Regions from separate parts of the Fodinibius saliphilus genome, predicted to be linked through region 2. Evidence: riboswitches for the same ligand, from Rfam matches in the RefSeq annotation. Region 2 holds a riboswitch; each other region holds the start of a gene.
What was found. Region 2 has a riboswitch for thiamine pyrophosphate ahead of FCN14_RS04255 (hypothetical protein). Riboswitches for the same ligand answer to the same signal wherever they lie in the genome.

Region 1 (6,997 bases), on a different contig from region 2:
CCACTCCCGACAACAAAACTGCCAAGCCCCACTCGGAACCCATAAAAAATTCGCCCGAAGCTGCTGCAACCTCTGCTAATAACCCTACCCCCGGTTTTCTAATAAGCAGGAAAGCGACCGTTGCTGCAATAAACCACATACCATAAATCAATTGCTCAAGATGCATACCAAGCGGCTTTATAGCGTAGTATAGAGGCCCCCATAACTTATAAATCACCCCAAAAACAAGGGCTATAACTGTGGTGACTAAGATGTCAGAAAGTTTAAGTTTGTATCGTTTCTTCATCGTTTTATTCACCTATGCCGGAACAGCATTCTTAGGTTGACGGGGCCACTGTTCCATCTCATATGCACTGTCCCAAAACTTCCACTCCATTTGGGAAGAACGCACAAAAGCATGTATCATCTGCTTTCGGCGGCGATTGGGCTCCTCTTCCGCAACCCGGTTTGTTATTGCAATTGCCTTTTCAACGCTATCATTAAACTTTTCTCCTGCATAGGTATTGATCCAATCTTGATAGGGGTTTTCAAGAGCAGCATGTTCATAAATATGAAGTCCTACCTCACGATATATCCAAAAACACGGAAGTAGCGCTGCTATGGCAATGGCATTATCTCTCATCGTTGCCGTGGCAAGTAAATAATTAGTATATGCAAAACAGGAAGGCGACTTTTGCAAGGGACTTCCCGCATCTAACTTTTCGTAAAACTCGCCATGCAGCTCTCGCTCTACATCAATAGCATTGGTCGCAAAATTCAGGAACTGACGAGCTTGTTCATTGCTGTCCGACCGAATACCTGCCAGTGAAAGCGCTCGTGAATAATCAGACAGATATAAAGTATCCTGCTTCAGGTAAAAAGTGAATACCTCTTCCGATAAGGTACCATCCGTCAATTCTTTTATAAATGGCAGTTCTAATATATGATCATAGATAGGTTCAATTTCTTGCCAAAGCTTGTCAGTAAATTCCATTCCTTTTCAATACTTTATGTTTAGATACTAGTTCCAAAATTGGTGAAAATGATGTAGCGGGCCACCGCCTCTCCCAATATCATATTGACTACCTGCCGAAATAGCCTGCGTGATATACAGCTTTGCCTGTTCAACAGCTTTAGGCATAGAATATCGCTTTGCCAGGAACGCAGCAATAGCTGAAGAGAGGGTACAACCTGTGCCGTGGGTATTATCTGTTTCTATGCGTTTTGCCTTAAACTGGTGCAGCTCCGGGTCTTTTGATGCTATCGCCAAATAATCGATACTTTCTTGCTTCTCGAAATGTCCGCCCTTAAGTAGTACTCCCCCAGCACCGGTTTCTAAGAGATCCTGAACCGCCTTTTTCATCGACTCATGACCGTTTATATCACACCCCAGTAATCGTTTAGCCTCTGGAATATTTGGAGTAATAAGATCTGCTAATGGAAACAGTTCTTCTCTTATTACTTCGATGGCCTCATCTTGTATAAGCTGAGCACCACTTTGAGCAACCATAACCGGATCTAACACAATATTCTTCAGATCATGTTTTTTAATGCGATCTGCAACTACTTCCATTAGAGTTCCGGTAAATAACATTCCTATCTTAACTGCATCTACTTCAAAATCCTCTACCACCACATCAATTTGGTCTTTTAAAAACTGGGGCGGCACCTCATGAATAGCACGCACCTCTTGTGTGTTCTGAGCCGTAAGAGCAGCAAAAGCGGACATTCCATAACATCCCAATGCAGAAATGGTCTTAAGATCTGCCTGTACGCCGGCCCCTCCTCCACTATCAGAGGTGGCAATGGTCAATACCTTATCATACGTCTGTTTCGAATTATCTTGCATAAAACTAAGATCCCTTAAAGTGTTTGAACTCTTGTTCTTTAATTTCTACCGATGCCCCACTCCGTAACATTCCAACCTCAGAATCACCTTCACTAACACTTCCTATCTGATGTAGGATGGTGCCAAAATTCTGTTTGTACCTCTTTTGTAAATCCTTAACGCCATCTTTGGCTACTGTCAATAGGAGCTTATAATCCTCTCCTCCAACCACCGCAAACTCCTGTGCCTGTTCATGAGTACCATCCTTTTCATAAAAAGATCTGAAAGCACGCGACAATGGAAGCTGTTCTAACGCGATTTTAATACGACAGTGACTTTGATGGGCTATGTGGTAAGCATCTCTTAACAACCCATCAGAAAGATCAATCATTGCATGTACCGTTTTTTCTTGGGCCAGCCACTGCCCTTTTTCAACTTCCGGTTCAGGTTCCTGATGTCGCCCTAATAGCTGCTGGCGCACTGATTTCGCTAGATGGGTATATTGATCTGGATGTGATAGTATTTCAAAACCGGCTGCTGAATCTCCCACAGTTCCGGTAACACATAAAATATCACCGACTTCTGCATCGCTGCGCAGCTTTACCTGCTGCGGTTTCCCAACACCGATAATTGTAATATTTATAATAATGTCATTCTGTGAACGAGTAGTATCGCCTCCCAATAATGAAATGTCATACTCTTGGGCAAGAGCAACTAATCCATTTCGGAACTGCCTTAGCCAATTTACAGATAACTCTTTGGGCAGAGCCAAGGATACGTAAAAACCGGTAGGCCTACCACCCATGGCAGCAATATCGGAGAGATTTATAGCCAGTGCTTTGTAGCCCAAAAAACGGGGGGAAATTTCTTGGCGTCTAAAATGGACATGCTCTACAATAAGGTCTGTACTTATAAGCTGCTTAAGTCCTCTGGGCCCCTCTGTTACAGAGCTATCATCTCCTATACCGATCTCATTGGGCGAAGATGATGAATTGGCAAAGAGAGCAATAATCTGCTCTTCAGACAAGTCACCTATATTTGGGGATGTCAGCGAATCAGCCATATAAATTATTATGCTGCTCGCCGCCAGAAAGAGGCAGGAAAAATCAGTACTAATGATTTGTCGTTTCCCTCCGCTGGTACTAACCAGATCAGGTAGCCAGGATGTCATCTCAGCTGCATTCCTACAGCACTCCTAACGACAAGCAATACTTAATTCTAAATAGTAGGTGAAGCTATCCTTTTATCGCATGCAATGCAAGCCCCTGCCTTAGGGATAAAAGGCTTTTAAACGGTTACTTAACCTGTCTTCTTTGCAAGATATTTTTCAACCACTTCCTTAAACTGCTCATATGACCTTGGAAGAGGATCCAGTTTTTCGCCTTCAATAAAGAAGGTAGGAGTAGAATTCACTCCTCGCCTTTTGCCTTCCTCCTTTTCCTGCATAACAGCTTTTTGGGTTTCCGCCGCATTCAAATCATTGCGAAACTTTTCCATATCAAGGCCTATTTTTTTAGCATAACCTTCAAATATAGGTGCAGGGTTAACAGAATTTGACCAATACCTTTGATTATTGTAAAGCATATTGTGCATCTCATAGAACATCCCCTGATTACCGGCAGATTCTACTGCTCGTGCAGCAAGAGCAGCAAATTGATGCATATTTAAGGGATAATGCTTTAACTTGAGCTCGACTTGGTCGCCAAACTCTTTCTTTATTTTCTTAACAATAGGATGGTACTGCCCACATGCCGGGCACTGATAATCGCTAAACTCAGTGATAGTAATTTTAACATTGTCAGAAGAATCACTTTGGGCCTGAACTGTCCCTATTCCCATCAACACTACAGCGGTTACAAAACATATACTTATAATTTTTCTCATCAGTTCTTTCCTCATTTAAAAATATTATTATTTCGTTTTCCACAAACGATTGTCATCGATATATCTTTCAAAATTATTTTTGGACTGATACTTCTTCAATCATCTTAAGACGCATCTGCTTGAACTCATCCCCTTTATCCCACCTTTGCATCTCCTCAGCATTTAGAATTCTATATCCCGCATTAAAAAAGAGCTGCACATCCTGTACCATTCCAGAAAGATCCCAATACTCATTTATTTCATCATTCACAGAATGATAATTTGCATTCTGCAAACTGTCCACAGTTTCCGCATACCCCTCAGGTTTATCCACATACTCTGTTCCCGAGTTAGGGAAAATAGCGGGAATACCCTTTTTCGCTAGGGGAAAGTGGTCAGATCGATAAAAATATCCTCGGTCAGGATGGGGATCTGGCTTCACTTTTCGACCATTCTCTTCTGCCAAATCTTCAATTGTATCGCTTACACTATTTCGTCCATAGCCAATAAGCACCAAATCTTTGGTCTTCCCATAAACGTTCATCCCATCAAGATTAATATTCGCTGTAACTTTGCCGGGATGTACCGTTGGATTTTGAGCCCAATACTTTGATCCTAACAAACCAACCTCTTCGGCTCCCACAAACAGGAATAAGGTGCTACGCTTTAGTTGAGGCTGCAGTTTTTTATATCCCCTCGCGATATTTAATACTGCACTAACTCCTGCAGCATTATCCAAAGCACCATTATTAATAGAATCTCCTTTCACCGGCTGGGTAATACCTAAGTGATCATAGTGAGCAGTATAAACAAGGTGCTCATCTTTCAACTCATTACTACTTCCTTCTATTAATCCAAGGACATTTTGAGCTTCTTGTTTACGATACGTAGCAGACAACTCTAAGTTTAATGACAATCCATTAAGAGGTACCGGTTCAAAATCACGACTTTCAGCAGCTTTAAGCTGCTCTTCCAACTTCAAACCTGCACTTGCAAACAAGGCTTTGCTTGCTTCTTTGGTCAACCAACCGTTAAACTTTGTATTAGAACCTTTAAGCGACTTGTCACCACGCATATAAAAACGTTCTCGACTCCAGCTGTTGGCCACAACGCTCCATCCATATCCAGCTGAAGGAGTGGTATGAATAATTAATACTCCTGCAGCCCCCATTTCACGGGCCTTTTCATACTTGTAGTCATACCGGCCATAATAGAGCCTGGTATCTCCTTTAAAGAGTGCAGGATCATCGCTGGGATCATTATTCTTAACTACTAATACCTTTCCTTTTACATCTGCTTCTTTAAAATCATCCCAGTTCTCTTCTGGTGCCTGAATACCAAAACCCACATATACTAACTCTGAATCCTCAACGGATACCTCTTCTGACAGGTTACTGGGCCAAGCCATAAAATCACTGTAATAATCAAAACTATGGATAGTATTACCATTTTTACTGATCGTTATGCGCGTATCCTGATCCGTCTTCTGCCCAATCAAGGGTACATTTTGCGTATAACTCCCATCAGGCATTCCACCTTTAATATCATACTCTTTTAACTTTTTGACGAGGTAGTCTATTGTTTTCTTTTCACCTATGGTCCCTGTACTTCGACCTTGAAACTCATCGGAAGACAACACCTCAATAGGCTTCATCAGACTCTGCTTAGTAATAGTCTTGGCAACCTCCTCAACTGGCGATTGCATGCAAGCCACACTTATAATTAATATAATTGCAACAGAAAGTAGTTTTTTCATTTTTATATTCTCCAATTGATTATTGATATAAGGTCAGTAAACAATATTTGTCCACACAAGGAAGCAGGTCAAAATGTAACATATTTTTCAATGATTGCTAATTAATCTCTACTCCTTCTTATCATGCCAATGCGACTGACCATAATATCCCAATAAAAGGAAGATAGTACCAAAGCCGATAAATAATAGTATGCGCCATATAGCCTGTAACTTCGAAAGATCAACTAAAATAGTTTCCCGACAACCAGAAAAACAGTTGCCATAGCTGTAATTCGCAGCCGCTTGCCATAATACAGAAAGCTTAACACCAACAGGATAATAGCATAGCCTCCCCAAGCTATTGTCACCAATACCTGTCCGTCTTCTAATCCCGAAAACTTTTGATATAACCAACACAAAAAGAAACATCCCAACTCCCAATCCAATGGCACTTCTGATAGGTGGATTTAAACATCCCTGATCAATGGAATACTTAAATAGAAATGCTACACCAATTAGCAACAATCCTATTCCAATACGGTTAAGCCATTCTTCACCGATTTCAAAACTACCGATATCCCGATTACTGCTTTTACTCTCTACAGAAATAACCTTGTTTGACCTGTGGTTAGCTGTAGAGGTCTTTGCTGTTTGAGCCTCTTCTATAAAGCTCTCTTAGAGAGTAGCAAGTTGGTGTTCGAGTTCCTTAATTCGCTCTTCTAATTTGGCAACTCGCTTTTGTAGATTATTATCTGCCGGATCCGACATCGTATAAATTTAAGCATCTTGGTGAATTCATATAAAAAAATTTCTGCTTCTTCTCTATTTATCGCACATTATTATTGCTATACTTTTACTAATAAACGCTTTAAAATATGAGTATAATTAGAAACAAACATATTCTCATTACCGGCGGTGCCCATGGTATAGGGCTGTTACTAGCAGAAAAAGCACTTAAAAAGGGCGCAAAATCATTGGTTATATGGGATGTCAATGAAGAGTACCTTGCAAAAGCTCATGAACAGCTTAGTACATTTGAAGCACCCATTCACTGTTTCACTGTTGATATTTCTAAATATGAGCAAATTTATCAAACAGCTGAACAAACATTGCAAGATATTCCACATGTTGATCTTCTAATTAACAACGCAGGTATTATAGCAGGAAAGAATTTTGATGAATTAATCCCGGAAGATATTGAACAAACTATTGGCGTTAATCTGCTTGGGATGATACATACTACCCGATCTTTATTGGGCGGACTTAAAAAATCTTCTTCTGCACATATTGTGAATATTGCTTCGGCTGCAGGATTAATGGCCAACCCTGGGATGTCTGTATATGCCAGCAGCAAATGGGGAGCGATTGGCTGGTCAGAGTCTCTACGTATTGAACTTAGCAAATCTGAGGCCAATATTAACGTTACTACAGTAGAACCCAGCTATATAGATACCGGTATGTTTGAAGGCGTTTCGGCACCATTGCTCACCCCTATTTTATCTCCGGATGATATTACTAATCGTATAATAAAAGCAATAGAACATAATAAAATTCATTTGCGAGCACCATTTATGGTAAAACTGTTGCCTTTT
Region 2 (6,997 bases):
GAACTGCTTCCATAAACGCATCACTGACCAGCACCGAAAGATTGAAATTAGTGAGTGTTCCTGGCTGTTGCTTGGCATTAATGAATGTCATGATATCAGGGTGATCACATCGCAGCGTAGCCATCATTGCACTGCGGCGCGCCCCGGTAGAAAGCATCGTTCCACACATGGTATCCCAAATATTCATAAATGAGACCGGTCCTGATGAAATATTGCTGCTACGGGCTAATGAACCTTGGGGTCTAATAGTGGAGAAGTCATAACCAATGCTCCCGCCTTGCTGCATAGTAAGAGCTCCCTGTTTGAGATTTTCAAATAAGGAGGGGATAGAATCTTCAATTATTCCCATCACAAAGCAATTAAAAAGGATTACTTTATGCTCCGTACCGGCACCGGCCAGAATGCGTCCGGCAGGAATAAAGGTAAATCCCTCGAGGACTTTGTAAAACTCTTGTTCCCACATATTAGAATCCTCTTCAACTGATGCCACCGCTTGTGCCACTCGTTGCCAGGTATCTTCGATTGATTCATCTATTATTTCACCTTTGTGGTGATAGCGGTATTTTGTATCCCAGATATGATGGGATATTTTGCTTTGAAAGGGTGTATCTTTCATGAATAGGTGATGGTTATAATGCTATGAGTGTATCTATTTTGATAGCACTGCTCGGATGGCTCTTAATGTAAGGTGTGAAATTTGGTCAATATAATTATAAACACAGTGGAGTGGGTATATCATTATAGTGATTGGGTCAAGGAATCGACGTAGGATTGGGAAAATTGGATACTCCAAATTCCGCGTAATTCTCCCATTTTGAATCCTGTTGCCTCATCCTTGGGATATAGCTCTTGAATGGTTTCTAGATCAGCTTTGGTAATATCCTGGCCCGGGTTGCCGTGACAATGCAAGCAAAGTTGATTGGGGATACGAATAGGGGCATGATAGCTAATATTATTGTCATGGGTTGTAGCTATCGGTTCCACAGACTCTTCTTTTCGAATTTGTTCCAGGTAATTCCGAATCGTTGACATCTCTAACGAGTCAGCTCGATTACTCGGATTTCGCGGCCGGTGAGAAACCCGCCGCAGTTCAACCCCATAATCTGTAGAGAGCGAGTCGGTTAGCGGCATAGCACGAACGTTGCAGAACTGCAGTGCATTTCGTACACCACCTTCAGCAAGTGCCCGTTGTAAATTGTTACTTAATGTGTTAAAAGCTGCTTTTGTAATTTTTTGTCCTTCGTGTATTACTGCTGTAGTATCAAAGGAAATACTGCTGTCAATAACTTTCTTTTTGGATTGATCACCGCAACCGATAGTAAGAACCAGAAATACAATTAATAGGCTTTTCATAAGATATAACTGGTTACTGTAATTTGAATAGAATGAAATCTTTGTGTTACTACTATTTCTGATAGCATGTTAATGTGCTATTAAAACGTAATACACTACAGGTGGTTGAGCATATATCATTTTGATAGAAATACTAGGTTTTTGGTAAGTCATATTTACTTTCTGATAATGCATATTCGATTTTATTCCATAGTTGCTCCACTCTCTGTGTTTCTGAATGCAAAGAGGTTTCAACCGGTGATTCAAGTTCTTCTAATCCTTTCCTTATTTCAAGTCGTACCTGTTTGATATCTGCAATTTGATTCCGATAATCTCTTCTCAACTTATTGAAACGTTCATGAATCTTTTTTTCTAAATCATCGAGTTGTTGATCCCAACTAAGGAGCTTTTTAGCTAGTTTGCGTTCTAATTTAGTTTGTTTGGTTTTGTTGAGTGTTGCCATAATTGATGAGAATAAAATTACCCTTAAATGTGAAACCTGTATTACTATTAACTATGATTTTATAAATGTGAAATAGAGTTAGATCCCCAACTAGGTGTAGGTATATCCCCTACAAATGGGAATACGCCGACTTCTGTATGAGTTTTAAGGATGACTTCAGGGTTGAAATATTAGTGTATTAGATGAGAAATTTGTACTATTAATTTTTCACTCTGTCGATTTTAAGGTTAGAAAAGTACTACCGCTATTTACTACTAAGTGTCAATATTAAGAGCATGCCTAAAAGTAATCATGTATTAAATTCAGATTATATTCTGTCGGCAATTATTCTCGTATGTTCTGCAGTCTTATTTATTATTGATAGCCAAATTTCGTTTGGGATTGCCGGGGGAGTCCCATATGCACTGCTCGTGATGGCTACCTATTGGAATAGTTCAAAATGGATAACAATTGGCGCAGGTATTATAAGTACGGTATTGATTGCTTTGGGGTATATTGTATCAGAGCCGTCAGATTTTATGGTAATGGCGGGTGCCAACAGAATTATAACTATTGGTGTTGTGTGGGGCACCGTATGGTTTGTAACTCAGTATAGAGAATCATTATTACGGATACAGAAAAATGAAAAACGAGTTTCAGCTCTTTTTGAAGCTGCTACAGAGGGTATGCTTGTATCAGATCTGGAAGGCAATATTGTAATGCTGAATGAAAAAATAGAGGAACAATTCGGCTATTCTCGTGATGAGTTGATAGGAAAAAAAATAGAAATACTGGTTCCCGGCCTCTTTAGAGAACATAATCAAAATCAGCGGCAGGAGTATTACGATGATCCCAAACCACGGCAAGTGAGGGTAGAGCGTAGCTTGTATGGGATAAAAAAAAATGGTGAAAAGTTCCCTGTTGAGATTGGCCTCAATGATTTTAAAACAGATAACGGGAAATTTCTAATCAGTTATATCATTGATATAACACAGCGTAAGAAGATAGAGCATCAAGTGAGAGAAAATGAGCACCGCTACTCAATGTTGTTCCAGGCACTGACTGATGAAGTGCTTGTTTTCCAGGTAGATAAAAATATGAGCCCATTGCCTTTTGCCGAGGTTAATAATGTTGCTTGTGAAATGTTAGGATATAGGCGGGCAGAGCTACACCAGAAGACAATTTATGATATTGTTAGTGCTTCTAAAAAAGAAGTTGACGATCGAATTCACCATATTTTGGAACATGGAGAGGTCCTTTGGGAGACAGAACATCTGACTAGCCGTGGAGAGGTTATTCCCTTAGAGATTAGTGCAAGGGCTTTTACTTTCAACGAAAACAATACGATTATTTCCATTGGACGCGATGTGCGTGAACTCCGTAAACTGGAGCAGGAAATCTTAAATATTAGTGAAGAGGAGCGCCGGCGTATAGGACAAGATATGCATGATGGACTGGGGCAGATGCTTACTGGTATTGGTCTGATAGCACAAAATTTAGCAAGTAAGTTGAAATCAAATGAGTTGCCGGGAGCAGAAACAGCCCAAGAAGTCTCTGATATGATTAGAGAAGCAGATGACCAAGCCCATTTACTGGCCCGTGGATTGGTACCGGTTGATGTGGAGGCCAATGGGTTGGAGGTAGCTATAGGTGAACTGGTTGAGCGTATGCAGAAATTGTATGATCAAGATATAATATATAAAAGAAATAATACTGCTAGTTCCTTAGTTATAAAGGATAATAATATAGCTATTCATTTGTATCGTATAGTTCAAGAAGCTTTAAATAATGCGGTTAAGCATGCAGAAGCTTCAATAATTATGGTAGGGTTACAAGTTTCCGAATCCTCTTTAGAGATCAGTATTCAAGATGATGGAAAAGGATTAGATAAAATAGAAGACAAGACTAATGGGATGGGATTGCGATTGATGAATTTCCGGGCCCAGATGGTTGGGGGGTATTTGGAGGTTCATAGTAAAGAAGGAGAGGGCACTGAAGTAACATGTAAAATCCTTAATGGTTCCTAATCAATGATTGCTTAAGACTAAGTTACGAGGTTCTCACTAGTTTTATTATATAGGCAAAACTATTAACGGTTTACAGTTCCCACACCTGTAAAGGATAAATATTAAAGTGGTTATTTAATTTATTTTTTACTTCAGTGCTTCCATACTCAATAACTATGACAGTAGTAACATCCCATTTGTTATTTGATGTTTCAAGCATTCTTTGAAGTGCTGAATTTGAAATGGCTTTGTCTAGGCAGTATTCATTAATAAATTCAAAATAATAATCAATGCCATCTTTTTCGGCTACAAGATTTGGATTATACTCTTCATCAATGATTTTGGAAGGCGGTGGACTGGGATATTGGGGATGTTCCTCTATCCAGATACTTCCAAAGTTCAGTTTCTGAAGCATTGGTACGAGCTTCTTTAAAAATAAATCTAGTTCATTAGCAGATAGTTGCCCCATATAATATCTCTCTCCCTCTCTATTTATAAAAAATATAAGCAACTTTACTTTTAAATGTAATAATTAGTATTAGGTAATTAAAGAACATTGATAAAATATCATTTCAGCAGTAACAGAAAATTCCTTACACGTAATTTGGTTATTATTTTTTAAATTAAGTATTCACGGTCGTCTAAAGAAGAGGTGGGTATGAGTGAGTTAAATGGAAAATCTATTTATTGATTCATCTCAGTGGGTTTAGTAGTTGGTTTACTCTTTTGGTGTCATTATTGGCAGTGAAGGAATATCAGTACGGGCAAATACCCTCTTGGCTGTGTTATCTTCTGTTTTATGTGGTTCAATTGGCATTGTCTTTGGCATGGGGGATGGTTTATTATTTGCCTTTTTAGGTACATTAGGTGTACTATTTTTGACAAATGTATTTCATCTTCACCACATCGAAGATATACGGGGATACTGATTTACATCTGCATATAAAGAAAGGTACTGCAGATTAATGAGATAATGACTCATTTATAAATCCAGTGCTTTTGAAGCTATTGATCGGTATGCGCTGGGGGAGCAAAAAGATAACACCGCTATTCGTTGGTTAGGAGAAAAGGAGACAAGTCACAAGCATTTATATATAAACAAAGAAAACAACAGACGGATTGTTTTGCCTCTGTGCTTGCAAAACTGGGAGTCGGCAGATGAGAGGTAGTGTGTACGCTGGCCGGCCTAATATCTGAGGTGCATATAGCAGCACTGGGGGCATTAAAAAACAGAAGTATCTATTGCCCATTATTTACAGTATCCCAAAGAGCTGTGTATCAGTCCGAATTGAAAACTTCTATTCTGATAAGATAAAACCTCTTCACGGTTCAAGGGCTACTTCTTTCCGACTTAAAAACAGTTCATGAATTTACTTATTATGATTAATTACAAACAGGCTTATCCCGGTTCATCGAGACTCTGGTCAATATTGTCAATTGCATTTTGATAGGCTTCCTCTATAGTTTCACCCCAAGCTTTGACCGTTTTACCGTTATTTTTTTGGGCGGTTATTTGTACTCCATCCCATTTGGTTTTTGCGTCGATTACCGAGTACCCTAGGTAGCTTTTTTCTTTTAACAAATCAGCACGTTCATGAAATATGTTTTCCCTATTTTGTTTATCAGATCTCATGGCTTTTAGTTGAAATAGTTAACTTATCTTTTCCTAGTTTCTTGGTTTGTACAGTATTTCGGTTATTGGGCACCACTCGGTTCCCTTGGTAGTTTGCGTAAACCATTCCATTCTTGATATGCTCCAATGCATCATAGAATTCTTTGTATATGTCAATATTATGGTAATTATGATGTAGTAGGTAACTTCAAATGTATTGTAGGGTAATTTCTGACATTGGATATAAGAACTAAGATCTGATGGTTATTTTTCTCTATAATTTTCAAGTACATTGATTGTATGGAAGGCAATTATTTTTGCTGTAAATGTTAATATTGGTATTACAATAATTTCTAAAACAAAATACCCCCCCATAATGGGGGGCACTTTGTTATCTCTCTCTCTTAGTTTTTTGAAGCCAACAATTTCCTTTCGCCGGTATTGCCCGGATCAAGTTCAAGGGGTATAATCTCAGTCCCGATAATTATCAGGACACCCTCAACCATTGGCTTATAATTAACCACCTGTCGGTGGCCAATAAAACCTGAGTACACTTTTTTGCCTTTTGAGGAGGCGTAAAAGAAACCAAAGGATAGCTTTTTGGTTTATTTATTTCTGTACCGTAGCACAGCTATAAATTGTACTCATTTAGTAATCACTACACCAAAGATTCTGTAAATAATATAATTGGTGATGGGTTTCTTGTATGCAGTTTAAACCGATAGTTACGTTGTGGGGATTTCCCTATTGAAAATGTATGATTTTATCAACTTGATATGTATCGACACCTATATTTTCCTATGAATCCTGTTTTATTTAAGAGCATGTCCATTTATTGGTTTGAGTGGTTATTCATTTGCTTGGATAGTAATTATCCTGGACCTGTAATATTTTAACTAACAATTGGTGGTTTATTTCCAAGTTATATTTGTCTGATAAGTACTGGTGTATTTTTTTTCATCTCCTTGCAGCATGTTACCATCTGCTAAGAAGTGCAGTATATCTTCTGAAATGGCCCATTGGTAGATTAGCCATTTCCAGTCAGGTAACTGTTTAGCAGTATAGTCTTCCTCATAAATCGTTTCCGACTTTTCGTGCAGTACGGCAGTTTTTAGCAGGAAAGGGAAAACTCTCGAATATCTTTATTAGCTGTTAATTGAGTGGCATACGCCCCACCTGTAAAGCGATGGAATTAACTTTCCTTAACCTCTTATTGTATCTTTTGTAAAGTCCTTAGAGCTAAGCTTGGTAGATAATATTAAAAGAGCAGGCAGTGTAACTAATGCGGTTATCAGTGAAAGGCCAATTCCCAGAATGGCCACCTCTCCGATTGAACGCATTCCCGGATGTATTGAAAAAAGAAGGCCGCTAAAACCGAGCATAGTGGTAAATCCGCTTACCAATACATGCTCACCTGTTGACTTCAAGACAGTTTTGATGGACTTTTTTCCCTCTTCCAAGTAACGATGGACTATATGAATTCCACTATCATCACCAATACCCAATATCGTAGGTAATACAACCAAGTTATAAAGGTTAAGACGCCACCCCAGCAGGTCCATAAGCCCAAATAACCAAATAAAACTAGCGATCAAAGGGAGTAGG
Region 3 (6,997 bases), on a different contig from region 2:
GTACTTTACGGAAACTTGGTCCCTATTGCCGCCCTGCTCATAGCTTGGCTCAGCATTGGAGAAAACCCCTCACTGCCAGAAATAATATCGGCACTTTTTATTATTAGTGGCGCTATTCTTATACAAGTTATTGATCGTGAACCTGATACCCCATACCAAGATGCAAAAGTAAATAGTATGTATAGCAAACCTGAAAAAGAAACCGAGAACCCGTAGATATTTCCTTTTCAGGATGGCTTTAAAAATGGGGAATTCTGATCAAAGTCAAAGCCTGAGTGAATTCGAAACTGGAGCTTATATGCCCATAGGTAATGAATTCTAATTCACGATAATACAGAAATTGATCAAAAGGATGGTTTTGCAAAGCTCTCTTCAAATAAAAGAAGACAGACCTTTCGGCCTGCCTTCTCACTTACACTAACCTAACACAACATCTATCTAAAAGGTAAACGACAGCTGAAGCATAAAATTGCGTCCCGCTTGCGGATAATAATAATTATAATGTTGCTGACTTCCCTGGCTAAGCAGGCCAAAAGTATAACCGTTTGACTCATACTTTTCGTCTAACAGATTATTAACCTCCAAGGTTGCGGTAATACCTTTAAACAAGGACGCTTTGCTCCACTCATAAGCTACCCGCAAATCATTAACCAAATAAGGGTCTAAAGAACGACTTTTCGTCTGGGTATTATCCAGGTACTGTCGGCTTACATATTTTGTAGTTAGTTGTGCTGTAAAACCCTCTCTATTGAATTGAATAATTGAATTCCCAATAAAATCAGGGGAGAACGAAATATCTGTATCCTGATACCCAAAGACCTTCTGGGTGTTTGTAGAATAGTCGGTCAAGTAATAGTTATACTCATCAATTTTATTGCGGCTTATTGTGGCATTTCCACTCCATTCCAGACCATTCGTTATGTTAGCACCGGCTTGCAGCTCAATACCTGCCCTATAACTATTATCCACATTTTGTCGAATAGCTGATCCAATATCATTTATTTGACCAGTTAAAATGAGCTGATTCTTGTAATCCATGAAGTACAAGTTTGCACTAACAAAAAATCGTTCAAAACTTGCTTTATATCCGGCTTCCCAATCGTATAATGTTTCGTGCTCAGGACGACTTTCAGGAGTCGAATCCACATATTCGTCACGAGTGGGTTCCTTATTGGCCATACTGAAAGAAAAGTAGGCTCTATGGTTACCCTTATTATAAGTGAGTCCTGCTTTGGGATTGAAGAAAGTCAATTCGTCGGTTTGCTTAACATCTACAATATCATAGCTGTTACTTTGATTTTTGATACGGTCCTTACCTAAAAACTTATACGTAACACGTCGAATTTGGGCATCAGCATAGATTGTCAATGCCTCTGTAATATTATACTGCCCCTTTAGATAAGTATTAAAATCTGTTTTAAAGCCATTATTATCGTAATAACGATTTTCGACATTGGTATTACCGAGATACTCACCCCAGATCACTTCACCGAAATGATCTCCATCATATTCATTATAGCCACCACCAAGAGTAATGGATCCCTTATCCTCGATATTATACTCCGTTGAAAAAACGGTGCCATAGAAATGATTATCTAACCATTTACGGCGAACCAGATCACTTTCCGAGACCGTATCCTGACTAAAGATAACGGGACTTATACTATAGTCACCGAGTTCTTCATCTGCCTTATACTGTTCATAATAACCCCGACCATAGGTATAGTGTAGCGAGGCATTGACATTCCAGTTCTTCGCCAAGTCATAAAAATAGTGTAGCTGGTAATGGTCTTGCTGGTAATTATCGGTTTGATCTTTATAGGGCGTACCCGGTTTTTCGGTACCAGCAGAATTGTAGGTACGTTCTCCGTTTTCCAATTTACTTTCGGAAACCCCATTCCAAGCGTGGTATGTTTTTTCTTTACCGGAGAACACATCGGCTCGCAGCAAGCTTCGCTCACCATGCTTAGCTGCAGAAAGGTAAAACGATTTCAAATCCGATGATGCCCGATCGATATATCCGTCTGACGTAATTTTTGAAAGACGGCCTTCGAACTGCCACCCATTTTCCATAAGACCGGAACCGAGCATTACATTAGCTTTTTTGGTATCAAATGAGCCGATCCCGGTATTCACCTCTCCATAGGCATCCGATCGCATCTGTGAAGTCTGTACATTCACCGTAGCCCCAAAGGCCGCGGCTCCGTTCGTCGATGTCCCCACACCACGCTGGATCTGGATATTTTCAACGGATGAAGCTAAATCAGGAATATCGACCCAATATACGCCGTGTGATTCTGCATCGTTAAGCGGTATACCATTAATAGTTACATTTATACGCCCTTGATCAACACCTCGGATTCGCATCCCTGTATACCCAACCCCGGACCCGGCATCAGAAGTTGTTGTTACTGATGGAGAGCTACTCATCATGTAGGGCATATCCTGACCCAGATTTTTCTTTTCAATATCTGTACGGCTCACATTATCAAAAGCCATGGGCGAGGCTTCATCTACACGCAAAGCCTTTACGAACACTTCATTACTAATAACGGTATTGGGCACCAAGCTAATAGTAAGCTCACCTCCTCTTTTTGTCGTGTCGATAGTCTTGGATTTAAAGCCAACAAAAGTCACTTTTATTTTTGATGAAGCGCCCTCTTTTAATGACAGGGTAAAGGCTCCATTTTCATCAGCCGAAATACCGTTTTTAGTATCGAGCTGAATAATATTCGCCCCGGGCAGCGGTTCATTACTTTGTGCATCAATAACCATTCCGGTTATAGTTTGAGCAACAAGTGTGGTACTCATTGCCATCAAAAAGCATAGAAATGCTGTTGCTCGTATTAGTTTGAAATACATAAGTTCCTCCGTCTTATAGGATTCATAAGAGCGGGAGATGAACTTGCAAGGAATGCTGATCAATCCGGCAGTTATTGTACTTTTTTCGGTAGTATCACTGCCTTGGTTTCCCTACGCCGATCTTAATCGGTTCAGGTTCTCAGGGTATGGTCTCAGCCTGCTGTTGCAAGCACCCCCAACCTTTGTAAAGTTAGAATGCGCCCAAAGATACGGGCATAAGGCGGAAGTTTCAAAAGATAAGACAAAATAAATACTGGTGCCTTTGCAATATCGTGGGGTAAAACCCCTTTAAAAGAAAAGATGCTGCAGTGTAACACTAAATGACGACCTCAAATGAATACTAGAGACCTTTGCAAAACTAAGTGTCATCCTGATAAAAAAACAAAGTGAGGCAGTAGGAGGGGAAAATACTATGGCATCTATTCTCCCTTAGAAGGGTTTGATTGTGGTTCAGCTTCAAACTCTTCATCACACCGCTCTTCATAATGACAAAGCGGGGGTCATTCAAAGTCTTCAACTATATTCTCGTCCCCGATCTAAGTTTTCAAACAGAATGATGCATTTCCACATCTCTTAAAATACACTGGCTCCTAGACAAAGTATAAGAGCCAGTAAAAATAAAACTGTTTGTGTAACAACTTACTGCCCTACCATAAATACGGCATTACCGAACAGCAGCTTCCCGTTATACCAAAAAGCACGAAACAATGGATTATCAACCATATACACAACAGAACCATTTCCCATCTCCTGCACACCAAAAGTAAGCGTGTTATGTAGCTTCTCCTCAGCTTCATACCCTATGAAACCACTCATATGGGCGTCTGCTTTAGCAACGCCTACATTCCACCCTTTTTCAAGATATTTATAGGCATCAGCATTTAGTTTAAGAGAGAAATAGCTGTCATCATATCCAAATGCCAAAGGATGGCTATTATCCATGGTGATTTTAAAAATGGAACCACTATTAAAGTTCGATATATATTCACGCTGTTGGTCACCATATTCATTGAGAACCGTGCCAGATTCAGGGGTCTCTTTCTCATTTCCATCATCAGGCTTTCTTTCGATACTGAACCCCTCCTTACCTGCTAAGTAACCGTTTGCACCCTGTAGTGCAATAAGTTTTCCGCCGGAAGAAATCCACTCTCGGATATCATCAAATCGGCTGCTATCAATAACACCATTATAATTACCCGAGGGCATAATAAGCACCTGGTAGTTATTAAGATCTACCTCACCGAAATAATCAGTATCTAGCAGGGTAACCGGATAATCAATCTGCTTATCAAAATAATGCCACACTTCGCCTACCATATTTGAGTAAGTTCCTTCTCCGGATAGCAAGGCAACGCGCGGTCGGTCAAGATATCGCACGGAAGAAGAGCCAAAATCTGCCCCGGACTGTACAAAACCGGTTGGCACCGCTTCCAGATGCTGATTGTGCTCGGTAGCAAGATCATTGACCAACTTATCAAAATCGGTGCCTTTAAACTTGTTATCAGAACGGGTGATTACCAGCGTACCGGCGTCATACGATTGATCTTCTATTTTAAATTCTTTCTCTGAAAATCGAATATTGATATCATGCTTTAAGAGGTCAGCCAACAAACCTACATCCGAAAGGTCTTTCCATTCTGCCAGGTAAGCATAGGCGTTTTCATTTACAGCATTGTCAACTTTCTTTTCAGGCATTGAAGCTGCTTTCATATCCAGCTCTTCTGGTACAGCATAGCCATCTAACCCATAAGCATAGTGCTGCTCCCAGGCCGTGATATCATAGGTTACAGAATCGGCCAGCTCAGGACGCGGTTCAAATAATATACGAGCCAATACTGACTTTGGCTGATAGGCACTTACCAAGTAATCTCCTTCCTCAATACGCTGACGACGCTTTTGTCCTGTCTTGTAGTTGTATGCCGATACCCGTTGGTCATCGGAGGCTTGTCCGTATTCCACCTTGTGCTTGTCGAGAAGCTTGAATAAAGCCCGCAACTTATCGGGATTATTATCCTTATCAATAACAAAAGTCTTGTATTCACCAGCGGGATTACTTTGAGCTTTTTTATAATAATTAGAAAACTCACTGACTAACTTTTCCGCATTCATGGAACTAATCTCCACGGTGGATAATCCTGTTGTATGGTGATGGGTCAGGCGATCTTTCAATGTTAAGGTATCTCCCACTGGCTTCTTTATACCAAGGCCGGAATATCCTCCGCCGGCCTGCTCATAGGTCATTCCAATAGACCCGTTAAAAATGGGATACGTATCACCATAGCTGGGATAGAAAAGATCAAAGACTTCGCGAGTGAAATAGAGCCAGCTATTTTTATTAAAATATTTTGCGTGATTTTCACCGATGGTATACTGAAAATTCCGTTGCCATTCTGTAATAGCTTTATGAAACGGTTCGGCAGCAGGAGCAAAATAATAAGGCGAGGTATAACTCTGCTCATGAAAATCAACATGGATATGGGGCATCCAATTCTGAAACTGTTCTATCCGCGCCCGACTTTCTTTCTGTGTTAACCACGCCCAATCACGGTTTAAATCAAAATAATAGTGGTTAGTACGTCCCCCCGGCCAAGGCTCATGATGCTCACGTGCTTCTCCAAAAGCATTAAAAGTATCCCCAACGGTTTCTTTGTACCAATGTACGTAACGATCACGACCATCGGGATTAAGCATTGGATCCATGACCACAACCGTATTCTGCAGCCACTCTTTGGTTTGTGGATTATCTGGACGAACCAGCTCATATATCGTTTTCAGGGCTGCCTCACTGCTGGAGGTTTCATTACCATGAACATTATAACTTAACCAAACAATAGCTGTGCTCTCACCTTCAGCTTCACCATCAATAAGGCCGGTACGCTTTAAATTATTGGTTCGGATCTCATCCAGCCTTGCCATATTCGACATGCTCGATACATAAGCCAGCATCAACTCACGCCCTTCATTGGTTTTGCCATATTTCTTGGCCTCAACCATCTCCGATTGCTCTGCCACATACCAAAAGTAATCCATCACTCTATGATGGGGCGTCCATTGGTCACCCAATTCATACCCCAAGAATTCAGCAGGAGATTGCAGTTGGGACTGGGCAACGGCAGAAGCAGAAATAAAAAGCCCAAATATTAAGAAAGAGAGAAAATAACGTTTCAAAGATCTCATAAATCAGTAGGATAGATTATTAACAATAATTTACTTTGTAGAAGAACGATCTTCCAATGCACGTTCAACTTGTTTTATCACCGTATCGGCGATAGCATTGGGGATAGGAATCGACAAATTATAATGAGCAATCTTCCACTCACCTTCTTTTGACACCAATACTCCTGTTCCCCGGGCGGGACCTAAATTAGGGGTGTCCAATACCTCGTCAAACCAGGCGATACTCCCATCGTCCGAAAAGTAGAGATGGCGTTCAACAGCAGTAAAATCCCATGCTTTACCTCGATCAAAATAGGGCTTTGCCCAGGGCCGAAACTCAGCAACCGTCCACCGCTCGGTGGCATCAGTACCCATAAAAATGGAACTATCGCTGGCAAAGTGATTGAAATACCTATCAAAATCGGCATCTGCTGCCGCAACATGCCAGTCGTCTAAGACAGCATTAACGGCCTCATCCGTTGAAGGAGCCATTTCCACTGTTTGTACACAGGATATACTGGCAGCAATTACCAGAAGTAATAGAATATTTTTCATAAAATAATCTTATTCATGTGAATTCTTGATAGTACTAAATGGTTTTTAATTCCCAAAATAAGAACCATTATCTTGTAGAACTTTTACAACGAATCCAATACCTTCATTAAAAAAAACAAGAACACTTTTATGCCCGTAACAAATAATGAAGTTGCTGAACAACTGCGCGAAATATATCAATTGATGCAGTTGGCCGGCGAAAATCGTTTTCGTGCCATTGCTTTCGACCGTGCCGCACAAACGATAGAATCTCTGAATGAAGATATCAATAATTATATTAAAAATGGCTCGCTGACTGATATCAAAGGAATTGGAGATTCTATTGCCGAAGATATCACTTCTTATGCTGAAACCGGTGAGATTGAAGTCTTAGAAAGCTTACGGGAACGAATTCCTGCCGGTGTAATAAAATGGCTGGATATCT

Region 1: another riboswitch for thiamine pyrophosphate. It lies ahead of thiL (thiamine-phosphate kinase); the one in region 2 lies ahead of FCN14_RS04255 (hypothetical protein).
Region 3: another riboswitch for thiamine pyrophosphate. It lies ahead of FCN14_RS13240 (TonB-dependent receptor); the one in region 2 lies ahead of FCN14_RS04255 (hypothetical protein).

The regions. Positions count from the first base shown of each region.
Region 1 covers NZ_VAWF01000004.1:403,623-410,619, forward strand. Annotated here, with positions in the region: gene FCN14_RS14725 (ECF transporter S component) at 1-286, opposite strand, end outside; gene tenA (thiaminase II) at 299-973, opposite strand; gene thiD (bifunctional hydroxymethylpyrimidine kinase/phosphomethylpyrimidine kinase) at 1,001-1,828, opposite strand; gene thiL (thiamine-phosphate kinase) at 1,833-2,870, opposite strand; TPP riboswitch at 2,919-3,014, opposite strand; gene FCN14_RS14745 (DsbA family protein) at 3,107-3,691, opposite strand; gene FCN14_RS14750 (M28 family peptidase) at 3,765-5,426, opposite strand; gene FCN14_RS14755 (DUF2339 domain-containing protein) at 5,535-6,071, opposite strand; gene FCN14_RS14760 (SDR family oxidoreductase) at 6,281-6,997, shown strand, end outside.
Region 2 covers NZ_VAWF01000001.1:1,035,349-1,042,345, reverse strand. Annotated here, with positions in the region: partial or broken gene FCN14_RS04285 (adenosylcobalamin-dependent ribonucleoside-diphosphate reductase) at 1-616, opposite strand, end outside; gene FCN14_RS04280 (Tll0287-like domain-containing protein) at 739-1,353, opposite strand; gene FCN14_RS04275 (hypothetical protein) at 1,487-1,795, opposite strand; gene FCN14_RS04270 (PAS domain-containing sensor histidine kinase) at 2,071-3,801, shown strand; gene FCN14_RS04265 (hypothetical protein) at 3,872-4,249, opposite strand; gene FCN14_RS04260 (hypothetical protein) at 4,494-4,709, shown strand; gene FCN14_RS04255 (hypothetical protein) at 5,180-5,413, opposite strand; TPP riboswitch at 5,803-5,902, opposite strand; gene FCN14_RS04250 (efflux RND transporter permease subunit) at 6,595-6,997, opposite strand, start outside.
Region 3 covers NZ_VAWF01000004.1:68,590-75,586, forward strand. Annotated here, with positions in the region: gene FCN14_RS13235 (DMT family transporter) at 1-216, shown strand, start outside; gene FCN14_RS13240 (TonB-dependent receptor) at 439-2,862, opposite strand; TPP riboswitch at 2,954-3,049, opposite strand; gene FCN14_RS13245 (M14 family metallopeptidase) at 3,502-6,039, opposite strand; gene FCN14_RS13250 (nuclear transport factor 2 family protein) at 6,070-6,573, opposite strand; gene polX (DNA polymerase/3'-5' exonuclease PolX) at 6,703-6,997, shown strand, end outside.